DNA from 2 places in the Lysinibacillus sp. A4 genome. Region 2 is predicted to be linked to the other one. Evidence: a T-box and tRNA genes for the amino acid it is inferred to sense, from the RefSeq annotation. Region 2 holds a T-box; the other holds one or more tRNA genes.

Region 1 (5,774 bases), on a different contig from region 2:
AAATATGTTCTTCCCTTTTCCAGGAAATCTATTTGCTCAATCTGTATAAATCTCCGCTGAAAATCAATGCAGTTTCTTAATTTTGTCAAATTGTAAAAAAAGAAAACCAAAAATACAATCCCGAAAATTAGTGTCATACTTTATTTATCAGTTAGAAAAATATGAAAACGTTCATTTCACATTTTGTAGGAGTATTGTGCTATTACTATAGGGCAAATTTAGTTTTTGTATTTATTTTCTGCTATAGAACCATAACGATTCATCGTAGACTCTTCACCAAAACCTGTTCTTGACTATACATTCCTGTTACAACTTTTATGTAATAAAAAAGTAGAACATTAATTACAGTTAACATCGAAATAAATAAAATAGTTTTGGTATTAACCTATTTATAAGTTAGCAGTCATCTTTTTCTGCAGAACAACTAACCGTTTCAGTCTTACAAACGTAACATATATTTACAACTCCAGGACCATAACATGGTTCGGTTCTATATTTACGTCTTCTATAACTACCTTTTACAGCACCTGTTTCATCAAAAAATGGCAATTCTTTACCCCAGCCACATTGACCTTTAATGATTTCCGAACTATTTCCACTATCTAAAAGCATTGGTTTGCTATATGTCATTAACATAATTATTTCCTCCTGCAACCCTTAGAAATAGCACAATACACCTACACTAACAGCCTCCTTATTAATATTGATTCATTACACTTCTTGCATAATCCATACTTCAATGGAGAACAGTAATAAAAAAGCCTCATCTATCAACAAACCATTTCTCCACTTATATAAATTTTCTTCCCAAAACTCTTCGGAACAAAGACCTAACTTTGAGACAACTAAAGGTGACTTTACATTAGAATAAATTGAATTCCAATTTTTCCTTATACTCTTTAATGTATGAGCAATGTGTGATGTTTTATTTATACGCAGTCGAATACTGTCAGGTAACTTATTTTTCTGAGAGTCTCTTAAAATTTTTTTCGTGTAGAAGGGATCAAAGAGAATATGACTAGGGATTTTAATCATAAAAGAAATTAACTCCCTATCTAAAAAAGGATGTTTTATATCCGCACCATAAAAGCCACCTATCGCCCTATCCATATAATGATTGGCTTTTGCATTTAACATTTGATGCAATAAATTTCTAGCATGATTCCGTTTATTTTTAGTTGTTCTACTAAAAGGATGTGGTTGAATGATGTACTCACGTAATCCTTTAAAAGCAGACATATTTGTATACATACAATATTTAGTTAAATCGCCGAACATATCCTTTATTTTTCCTTCTCTAACGTAATCTCTTAATAAATACGGCGGATTCGTTAAAAGTTGGTCACCACCATAACCTGTTAGGATACTATATGTATTATTGTTCACACTTGACTCTATTAAGGGAGAAATAAATTCACATGTAGGAGCAGTAGCATACGGTTCGTCAAAACGTAATATATTATTCCGAAGATCTTCATACATCAATACTGAATCATAATTTAGAAAAGTACCTTTAGAATTATATTGTTCTAATAATTCCGTTATATATGCACTTTCATCGCATTCCTTTAATTCATCAAAAACAACGCTTACCGAATTAATTTCTCCGTATCTATGCCCCAATCGTTTTGACACATTAAAAATAGTAGTTGAGTCTAAGCCACCGCTTAATAACACCGTATTTCGCTCGCTTTTCCGTACTCTCCTCAAAACTGCTTTGTTCAAAATACTTTCGAATTCTTCAATTAACGCTTCCCGATTTATAGTTGTCTCCTTCATCATCCATTTATCAGAAAATAATTCATCATAATTCACATAGTTTATTAGGTTAATTTCCTTATTTTCATAAACAAACATATTCCCACTCGGTAAACGCAAGATCTCTTTATATGGCGTTAAATAGGAATCAACAATTCCTTTTGCATTTAGATATTCTTGAAAGTAAACACCGTTCAACTCAGGTGTATTTAGATAACTTTTCAATAGAAAGATATCGCTCGCAACTACTAATTTTGTATCGGTTTTTAAATAAAAGAGCCTTTTTACCCCCAAGGTATCTCTACAGGCCATTAATGTTAAATTCTTTTTATCAAATAGAACAAATGAAAACTCGCCATCTAAACGCTTCACAAAATCCAAACCAAATGTGTTATAAAGGGAAATTAAATTAGTGAGTAATTCTTGCTCAGTCCAATCAACATTTTCATATACACCATGATTCAAAATATTGTATATCACAATGTCTCCCACTATTAACACATCATTATTTTCAAAAAACACATATGGGGTCGTATTTTGAGCATATGCTGCTTTCAAAACAAAGTTCTGTGAGGATGTGTTGAAATAATTTACTTTTGATTTACTGTTGATCTTAAGATGTCCATTTTTATCCACTTCTCCCTCCGAATTATCCATAAATTCAAACACATACCAATTCACCTAAGTTCAACTCCCTTCATATACGAGTTTGAATCTATAATCACTTTCAACGAATCAAGATTTTCCATTTCTTCAAATAGATTGTGGCCCTGATATTGAATCCAGGCATGTGCCTCTAAGGGAAATTTTTTTATCCCTATTACCATGTTTACTGGTATACCATACTTAGATTGAAGTATCTTATAACCAATTAACGTTTTGTGTATACAATCTGCTTTCCTAGGATACCAACAGCAAACTTGGTCTAAAAGAATAAACCACTCCAAAATCTCTTCAGAATTCTCCTCAGTAAAAATCTCTTTAGAACCCTCTATAGTATATTTTTTTATATAGCGTCTAAAGACTTCATCAAAACCTTTTCTCCGTATTTGGAAATCTAAAAATATTAATTCTTTGTATAAATATAAAATATTATACAAATTTAATTAAACCTCCTTTTGACAACGAATTTAAAAATCCATCTAAATCCTTTTGAATAATTAAAATATCTTCATTTGTCCTTTTAGCTATTAATTTGGAAATATCAGAGACTATTGGTGTTTTATCAAACTCTTCCCAAATAAATGAACTAAATTTATCTAGTGCGTAAATTTGATTCGTATAAATATTAATAATTAGATATTCATCCTCTTCTTTATAGGAAAGAAGATACTTTGATTTTTTTACACGCATCCCTTTTACCACTTCCTCCTCTTTTACATTGTGAACAATCCTTTAATACTGTTCCTGTATTACTACTATACACAGTCATAAGCTCTAACAGTCTCTTTACTCTTATCATCTTCTTTCTTCCACATAACCGTATTTTTTCTACTTACTCCATTACGTTTATGATTATATAAATGTAGTGGAGTAAAATGACAACTCTTGTGCTATCGATTACATCCACATCAAGTCCATCACTCAACACATATATAAAAACTGCACCTTCTAGTTGATTGTTAACTTTCAATCAACTAGAAGATGCAACTCGTAGGGTTTTATTGGTCCATGAAAGATCTTAAAAATAGAAATCTAAAAATCAATGTATAAAAGAAAATATTCTCTCTCCACCAAAGTTCAAAAAATTATTGATGTTGAAACAGATGTCTTTGTCTTTTACCTAAAATCTATAGGATAAACCTATTCTTTTCAGGCGTCTAAAATGGCACAACCTTTATAGAAAAATATTGTAAAGATATTTATTACCCTCTAAAGCCCTGTAAAATTTGTAAAACAAATTTACCTGTTTTACATAAACATAACTGCTTAGTCTATCATAGCGAACGTTCTGACACACAATGTTTTATCACATAAAAAAACAAGAATGCTAATATAAACATTCTTGTTTTAATTATGTTTCTAATGATTCCTTTGGAGATTCAAACCCATGAGTAACTTCTATGTTAAAACTCATACTATTCTCTTCCAATGAATTTTCTATACTTTTTTTATTCTCGTTGACCTTTTCTTCAAAAAGAATCCTTCTCTTTCTAAACCTGTTGCAATTCCCCTAATATAAAAAGCTCATAAACCCTGTTATATCAAGATTTATGAGCTTTCTTAATTTTTATTAATTTGATGATACCGGTGGTCGGGGTCGAACCGACACTCCAAAGGAACACGATTTTGAGTCGTGCGCGTCTGCCAATTCCGCCACACCGGCATAATGGAGATAAAAAAAATCGGATAAACCGATTAACAGTTAAAATATGGAGGCGGCAACCGGATTTGAACCGGTGATAAGGGTGTTGCAGACCCGTGCCTTACCACTTGGCTATGCCGCCGTCATACATGGAGCGGAAGACGAGGTTCGAACTCGCGACCCCCACCTTGGCAAGGTGGTGTTCTACCACTGAACTACTTCCGCAAAAATGGCTGGGGTACTAGGATTCGAACCTAGGCATGACGGAATCAAAATCCGTTGCCTTACCGCTTGGCTATACCCCAACAATGGGGCGACTGATGGGAATCGAACCCACGAATGCCGGAACCACAATCCGGTGCGTTAACCACTTCGCCACAATCGCCATTGTATTATGATGTTTATTAATTTTATATGAGATGGGGCGACTGATGGGAATCGAACCCACGAATGCCGGAACCACAATCCGGTGCGTTAACCACTTCGCCACAATCGCCATAAAATTAATTGGCAGGGGCAGTAGGAATCGAACCCACACCAAAGGTTTTGGAGACCTCTATTCTACCGTTGAACTATGCCCCTAAAATAATAAAACTGGTGGAGGGGGACGGATTCGAACCGCCGAACCCTAAGGAGCGGATTTACAGTCCGCCGCGTTTAGCCACTTCGCTACCCCTCCGGGAATATCTGGTGCCGGCTATAGGAATCGAACCCACGACCTACTGATTACAAGTCAGTTGCTCTACCTGCTGAGCTAAACCGGCAAAAAAATAAGATGGGTCAGGACGGAATCGAACCGCCGACACTTAGAGCTTCAATCTAATGCTCTACCAACTGAGCTACTGACCCATATTTTAAAATAAATGGCGGTCCCGACCGGGATCGAACCGGCGATCTCCTGCGTGACAGGCAGGCATGTTAACCGCTACACCACGGGACCATTTGGTTGCGGGGGCTGGATTTGAACCAACGACCTTCGGGTTATGAGCCCGACGAGCTACCACTGCTCCACCCCGCGATAATACTATAATATTGTTAAAATAATGGTGGAGGATGACGGGCTCGAACCGCCGACCCTCTGCTTGTAAGGCAGATGCTCTCCCAGCTGAGCTAATCCTCCATCTGGGTATTGAATTGGTGACCCCTACGGGATTCGAACCCGTGTTACCGCCGTGAAAGGGCGGTGTCTTAACCACTTGACCAAGGGGCCATCGTTTGGAACACATCAAAGTGCTGGCGGAGAGTAAGGGATTTGAACCCTTGAGACAGTGTTAACCGCCTACACGATTTCCAATCGTGCTCCTTCGGCCACTCGGACAACTCTCCAAGAATGGCTCCGAAGGCAGGACTCGAACCTGCGACAACCTGATTAACAGTCAGGTGCTACTACCAACTGAGCTACTTCGGAATAATTTTAGTATATAGCCTAGCGACGTCCTACTCTCACAGGGGGAAGCCCCCAACTACCATCGGCGCTAAAGAGCTTAACTTCCGTGTTCGGTATGGGAACGGGTGTGACCTCTTTGCCATCATCACTAGACTATTTGAAAGACAATACTTATTATAACATATCTTATAAAAATTACAAGTATATTCTAATATTTTATTCTTTCAAAACTGGATAAACGGTGCATTGAATGTTTCAAACTTTTTTGGTTAAGTCCTCGATCGATTAGTATTCGTCAGCTCCATGTGTCACCACACTTCCACC
Region 2 (5,774 bases):
TCGGCATTGTTTAACATGCTGAATGTATTCGAAGCTGTACCTGTCACCTCAGACATTTGCGCTAGCAATGCCTCCTGTTCTGCTGGTAATACATGTGGACGTGCCATTGTAATTTCTTTTAAAGATTGCTTATATAGTTGTAGGTCTTGATTTTCTGTTAAGTAGCGTTCAATCGTTTCTTCACTTAATGACAGAATTTCTGGCGTTAAATAGGAAAGGCCAGCTGAGATACTCGTTGCCAATGTTTGAATACGGCTGTTCATATCTTGATAAAAGCTATTTGTCGTATCTTGATCATAGCGCATATGAGCATATGTGTAGAGCTTCATTGCACGTTCATATATATGATCATGATACTGTAAAGCTGCTAATAATGCCTCTGCCCCATTATTTAAAGTACCTGCATAGCTAGGTGCTTGTTTAGCAAGCTCTGCAACCTCCTTCAATTCCTCTTCCCAAGCTGCATCTGTTGCAAAGATGTCTTCTAAGCGCCATGTTAATTCTTCTGGTACTTCTTTTCGAACCAAAACCTGATTACTGTTACTAGCCATATATGCCAGCCCCCTTTATATGTGCTTTTTTCCTTTTACTCTCATATTTTCTCAGTATATTGTGGCAATTGCAAATAAATGTACATAGACTTGCTCACAATTATCTAGTAAACCATCCTCATGATGCATACCCTTAAGAAGATACCCATAATTTTGAATAGCCCTGAGTGCTTGTTCGGTTACTTCGAGCTGATGCTTACATAAAAAGTTTTCCATCTGCCCCTTTGTTAATTCAAATGGAAGACGTCCTAATTGTTTACTAAAATAAAACAGCATTATTTGCCACTCGCTCGTAAACAAAGGGATAGCTGCTCCTTCTTTCACTGGAATACCAATGTATGGTGGCAGAGCAGTAAGAGAAAGATTTAATTCATAGCAATTACGTAAAAATGGATCTTGTGCCCCCTTCTTGCTATGTAAAAGACGACTATGCGCAAATTGCCTACAAGTCTGTTTATAGAGCTGCCAATAGCGTTGAAATTCTTCTGGGGTAATACGTTGAGGTCTATAAAAAGGGAAATGTTGTAGATCGACCGAAATTTTCTGTACTTTACCTATGAAAGTATGCCCATGAACATGAAGAAGATTCGTCCAATAAACAAACTGGGCTGTCACCGGGTTGTACGTCAATAAATAGGGTAAATCCGTTGTCGTTATAAACGCTTTTTGCAAGAGTGGAGAGATTCTAATTTTTCTGATGCCGTTGACAGCTTCTTTGCCTTGCGGAGTTTGAAAAAGCCAAATTGCTTGTATATCGTTTCTTTCATAGCCCATTGTTCGTTGGTGCCATTTTTCATGAGAGATAGTACTACATTGAAATTCAACTGCAAACTGCTCCTTATCGAGTGTAACAAGCAAATCTGGGCGCTGAGAAAGCTCCTTTAAATATGGTTCTAGTTTCACCTGATGTCCATGCTTTTGGAGCCACTCATATAATTGCACTTTACCTTGTAAATGTATTTTAGATTCACCTTCTGCGAACAGCTGTGAACATTGATTTTTTGTGAAGTGAGCAAAGTGGGGAATATTATAGTTACCTATTTTCAATTGAACTTGTTCTAAACATTGAGGGCAATAAAATTTCATTTGCCGCCTATATCGCTGTAAAGCTTTCCTCGTATATTGATATGGGAGAAATAGTTGCTGTTGATTGTTATAGGCAATCAGCATAGTATCAGCTCCTTTTTAGCCAACTATAATAGAATGGATTTTCACTAACAAAAATAAAGCACCTTTTTCTTGAAATTTTAAAAATGCGCTCTTATTCAAGCTCTTTGATGCTGAAAACATAAAAAAGGACTGTAGCGAAACTCGATTCATTTACGAGTTTCACTACAGTCTAAAATAATTAGTGTTTCATTGCCTATGCAAAGTATTTTCGAACTGTTTCAAAGCAATTGAATTCCATAATCTTTTCACCGTACTCCTCTAGACGATGAATTGTAAAATTGGATGGTGTTAAAAATTCCTTGATAACTGCATTTCTATCATGACGATTTAAATCCTCATCTGCGTTTCCGAAATCAACAACTAGATAGTACCAATTTTCATATTTGAATAATGAGGAATCCACTAATTCGTCTGTCATTCGTTTTGCGACAGGGATTAACTCATCAATATCTTTAAATTTATAAACATAAATGTCTGTATCCATAAATAATTCTGACTCATCCATGTCACCAAATTGAGTTAGTTGGCTAAGAAGATCCTCTCCAACTTCATCGAATGGTGCAAACATATCTTTGTGTTCATCAAAATTCGAATGACCATCTAATGTTTCACCGTCTTTTAAAATATGTGCACGTGTGACAATGATTTCTAAGCCTACTTCAGATGCATTGATATGAATCCAAATCGGACCCTCTACATCAAAATAATCCTCCGTGTTTACTTCATCAATCATATCCCAAAAAAGTTGTTCACCCTTTGCTCGATTGTACCAAATTTCTTCACGACTATAGCCGCGATCCTCTATATCATTGTACGTAATAAAGAGCTTGAGTGTATTTTCATTTACACGTTCGATGTCCACTAGACCTCATCTCCCTTCACTGTCATATGTCGAAAAACAGTTTGTTTCATTAGTATGCTTTTATTCTTTGTTTTTAACCTTCATACTGCATTTGTTTTTCAACCTTTGACCACACTACAGTAAAACCATCGAGTAACTGTCAACATGAATTTTTGTGTTCACAGTTGTCTCTAACTCTATTGTATGCTGTTCTGTCATAAAATGAAAAGGATATACACCGTTTCACAGAAGATATTTGAATTATTGAAATTGTAGTAAACTATTTAACTTAAATCAAGTTTAACATACTTTTACGGAAATATATGACTTTTCCCTATTAATTATTATACTTCATATAGAAGGTTTTACAGAAGTAAAACATAAAAAAAAGATGTCACAACATGTATTCCACATCTGTAACATCTATTACATATATTATTCAGAATAGAAAGGTTTAATTCACCATTCGTTGCGCTTCTTGTAATTGATATGCTCGAACTTTTCGAGGTAAGAAACGACGAATTTCATCTTCATTGTAGCCAACCTGCAGACGTTTTTCATCTAAAATGATTGGTCTACGTAGTAAGCCAGGATATTCCTGAATTAACTCATATAAACGTTGTAATGGTAAGCTTTCAACGTCCACATTTAATTTTTGGAATATTTTGGAACGAGTGGAAATAATTTCATCAGTTCCGTCTTCTGTCATACGTAAAATTTTTTTTATTTCACTTATGCTAAGCGGTTCAGAAAATATATTACGTTCTGTATATGGAATTTCGTGCTCCTCTAACCAAGCTTTCGCTTTACGACAAGAGGTACAACTTGGTGATGTAAATAGGGTTACGATCATTCTGACACATCCTTTCATTTCAAAATTATTATCTATAAACCAGAACCAATGTGTTAAATTAGAATTAATGTAATGTAAAATACACAGTACCATTATACAGTACTCCGCTGTATTTGAATATAGTTCCAATAAAAAAAATCTGAAACTATCCATAAAAATTCTGTCTATTTATACAGCTTTCAAATATGGTGTATTTTCTTCAAACTTATGTGCTACTACTACCATTCCCATTTTTAAAGCATTTTAAACATCTAAACAGATAGCTCAGTTGTTCTCATTTAAGAAAAATAATCGAGAAAATTGTCAATCCCACGTGTACATCTAAACAATTTTTTAATAAAAAATTATAAATTTATAACAAAATTACATAACAAAAAAAGCATATAATTTTTTCTAGAAAAAAAACACCGTCAAAAGTCTGACTTTACACAAAGGAATCTTTATAATATAATTCTTTGCAATCAAATCAATTTGAACAATTTAAATTGAGAAAAACGCTGACGAAGAGTAGTACATATGCTAATTCACGTATAGAGAGTCTGTGGTTGCTGTAAACAGATCGTGGATGCATGTGGAATGGACTTCCGAGTTAGCTTTGTGAACGCTACTTGAAGCTATTAGCAAAGCTCGTCCCTTCACGTTACGAAGCTGAGTGGCCTTTTTAGGCAAGCTGGGTGGTACCGCGGATTCAAACATCATTCGTCCCTTCATTAGAAAAAATCTAATGAGGACGCATGATGTTTTTTTGTCTTCATCACCAAGTGGAAAGGTGAAAACAACGCTGTGACACAAGTTACAGCAATTGAATTCGAGGAGGAATTTTTAATGACAACTATTTTTTCTGGCGTACAGCCTACAGGTATCGTAACATTAGGGAACTATTTAGGAGCATTCAAGCAGTTCCCGGCACTACAAGATGAAGGAAACGCTATTTATTGTATCGTTGATCAACATGCCATCACTGTTGCACAAGATCCGAAAGAATTACGAGAAAGTATTCGTAAGCTTGCTGCTACCTATATTGCTACTGGCATTGACCCTAAAAAATCGACATTATTTATCCAATCAGAGGTGCCAGCGCATGCTCAGGCAGGATGGATGTTACAATGTGTTGCGTCTATCGGTGAGCTAGAACGTATGACACAATTCAAAGATAAATCACATGGTAAGGAAAGCGTATCTGCTGCTCTGTTAACATATCCACCGCTAATGGCTGCAGACATTCTACTTTATAACACAAATATTGTCCCTGTCGGCGATGATCAAAAGCAGCATATTGAGCTAACTCGTGACCTTGCAGAACGCTTTAACAAACGCTTTGGCGATGTTTTAACAATTCCAGAAATTCAATTACCTAAAGCAGGCGCACGCATTAAATCCTTACAAGAGCCAACAAAGAAAATGAGTAAATCAGATCCAAATACGAAAGCGACAATCCGTTTATTAGATACTGCGAAAGATATTGAGAAAAAAATTAAATCAGCTGTAACTGACTCTGATGGCATCGTTGCATTTGATGTGGAAAATAAACCAGGTGTTTCAAATTTATTGACAATCGAATCAGCTATTTCAGGGGTAGCCGTTGAAGATTTAGTCAAAAAATATGAGGGAATTGGTTATGGTGGATTCAAGCAGGGTGTAGCAACAGCAGTAATTGAACACCTAACACCTATTCAAGAGAAATTCTATCATCTAGTAGAATCATCAGAATTAGATGTCATTCTAGATGAAGGTGCTGAAAAGGCGAATGCGATTGCTAGTGCTACATTAAAACGTATGGAAGATGCTATGGGTCTTGGTCGCGCACGTCGCTAAACTTACGGCTTGTCTGAGGATCGATCAAAGCCCAAATCAAGCACAACTGCGCAGATGATGATACAGGCTCCTACCGCCATATAAAATTCTGTTGTTTGAAAAATAAATTTGAAAACAACCTTCCATGAATAACCTAGTGTGCGGTAATTTAAATACAATATGAGATTCCCTACAGAGAGGATCATTAAGCCATAACTTACTAAAAATAAAAAGAGACGAAACATAGTAATGGCATCCTTTCTATTTCTTCTTACTTATCATTTATTCACAAAACTATAAAAAAAGACGTCAGCCATTTAAATTTGGCTGACGTTTTTTTATGTTTATCTATTATGCTTCATATTTTTTGAATAGAAGACTTGCATTATGACCACCAAAACCAAGAGAATTACTCATTGCATATTGAATATTTGCTTCTCTTGCTTCGTTTGGAACATAGTCTAAATCACATTCAGGATCAGGATCTTTTAAATTGATTGTAGGTGGTAAAATCCCTTCTTTAAGGGCTAATGCTGTGAAAATAGCTTCCACACCACCCGCTGCT

Evidence for each region. The T-box of region 2 lies ahead of trpS (tryptophan--tRNA ligase). A T-box ahead of a tRNA ligase gene usually reads a tRNA of that ligase, here a tRNA-Trp.
Region 1: it encodes a tRNA-Trp, which carries the amino acid that the T-box ahead of trpS (tryptophan--tRNA ligase) is inferred to sense. The anticodon was not compared.

Annotation. Positions count from the first base shown of each region.
Region 1 covers NZ_JANWTB010000009.1:67-5,840, reverse strand. Annotated here, with positions in the region: gene NY607_RS17430 (hypothetical protein) at 1-2, opposite strand, end outside; gene NY607_RS17425 (hypothetical protein) at 397-636, opposite strand; gene NY607_RS17420 (asparagine synthase-related protein) at 712-2,439, opposite strand; gene NY607_RS17415 (lasso peptide biosynthesis B2 protein) at 2,436-2,858, opposite strand; gene NY607_RS17410 (PqqD family protein) at 2,851-3,111, opposite strand; tRNA gene NY607_RS17405 (tRNA-Leu) at 4,004-4,084, opposite strand; tRNA gene NY607_RS17400 (tRNA-Cys) at 4,132-4,205, opposite strand; tRNA gene NY607_RS17395 (tRNA-Gly) at 4,214-4,288, opposite strand; tRNA gene NY607_RS17390 (tRNA-Gln) at 4,294-4,368, opposite strand; tRNA gene NY607_RS17385 (tRNA-His) at 4,373-4,448, opposite strand; tRNA gene NY607_RS17380 (tRNA-His) at 4,484-4,559, opposite strand; tRNA gene NY607_RS17375 (tRNA-Trp) at 4,572-4,645, opposite strand; tRNA gene NY607_RS17370 (tRNA-Tyr) at 4,659-4,742, opposite strand; tRNA gene NY607_RS17365 (tRNA-Thr) at 4,752-4,827, opposite strand; tRNA gene NY607_RS17360 (tRNA-Phe) at 4,840-4,912, opposite strand; tRNA gene NY607_RS17355 (tRNA-Asp) at 4,928-5,003, opposite strand; tRNA gene NY607_RS17350 (tRNA-Met) at 5,007-5,081, opposite strand; tRNA gene NY607_RS17345 (tRNA-Val) at 5,108-5,183, opposite strand; tRNA gene NY607_RS17340 (tRNA-Glu) at 5,199-5,273, opposite strand; tRNA gene NY607_RS17335 (tRNA-Ser) at 5,298-5,389, opposite strand; tRNA gene NY607_RS17330 (tRNA-Asn) at 5,395-5,471, opposite strand; rRNA gene rrf (5S ribosomal RNA) at 5,488-5,603, opposite strand; partial or broken rRNA gene NY607_RS17320 (23S ribosomal RNA) at 5,716-5,774, opposite strand, start outside.
Region 2 covers NZ_JANWTB010000011.1:101,099-106,872, reverse strand. Annotated here, with positions in the region: gene pepF (oligoendopeptidase F) at 1-551, opposite strand, end outside; gene NY607_RS19600 (competence protein CoiA) at 603-1,721, opposite strand; gene mecA (adaptor protein MecA) at 1,915-2,583, opposite strand; gene spxA (transcriptional regulator SpxA) at 3,017-3,412, opposite strand; T-box leader at 3,904-4,125, shown strand; gene trpS (tryptophan--tRNA ligase) at 4,241-5,230, shown strand; gene NY607_RS19580 (YuzI family membrane protein) at 5,233-5,454, opposite strand; gene fabF (beta-ketoacyl-ACP synthase II) at 5,561-5,774, opposite strand, start outside.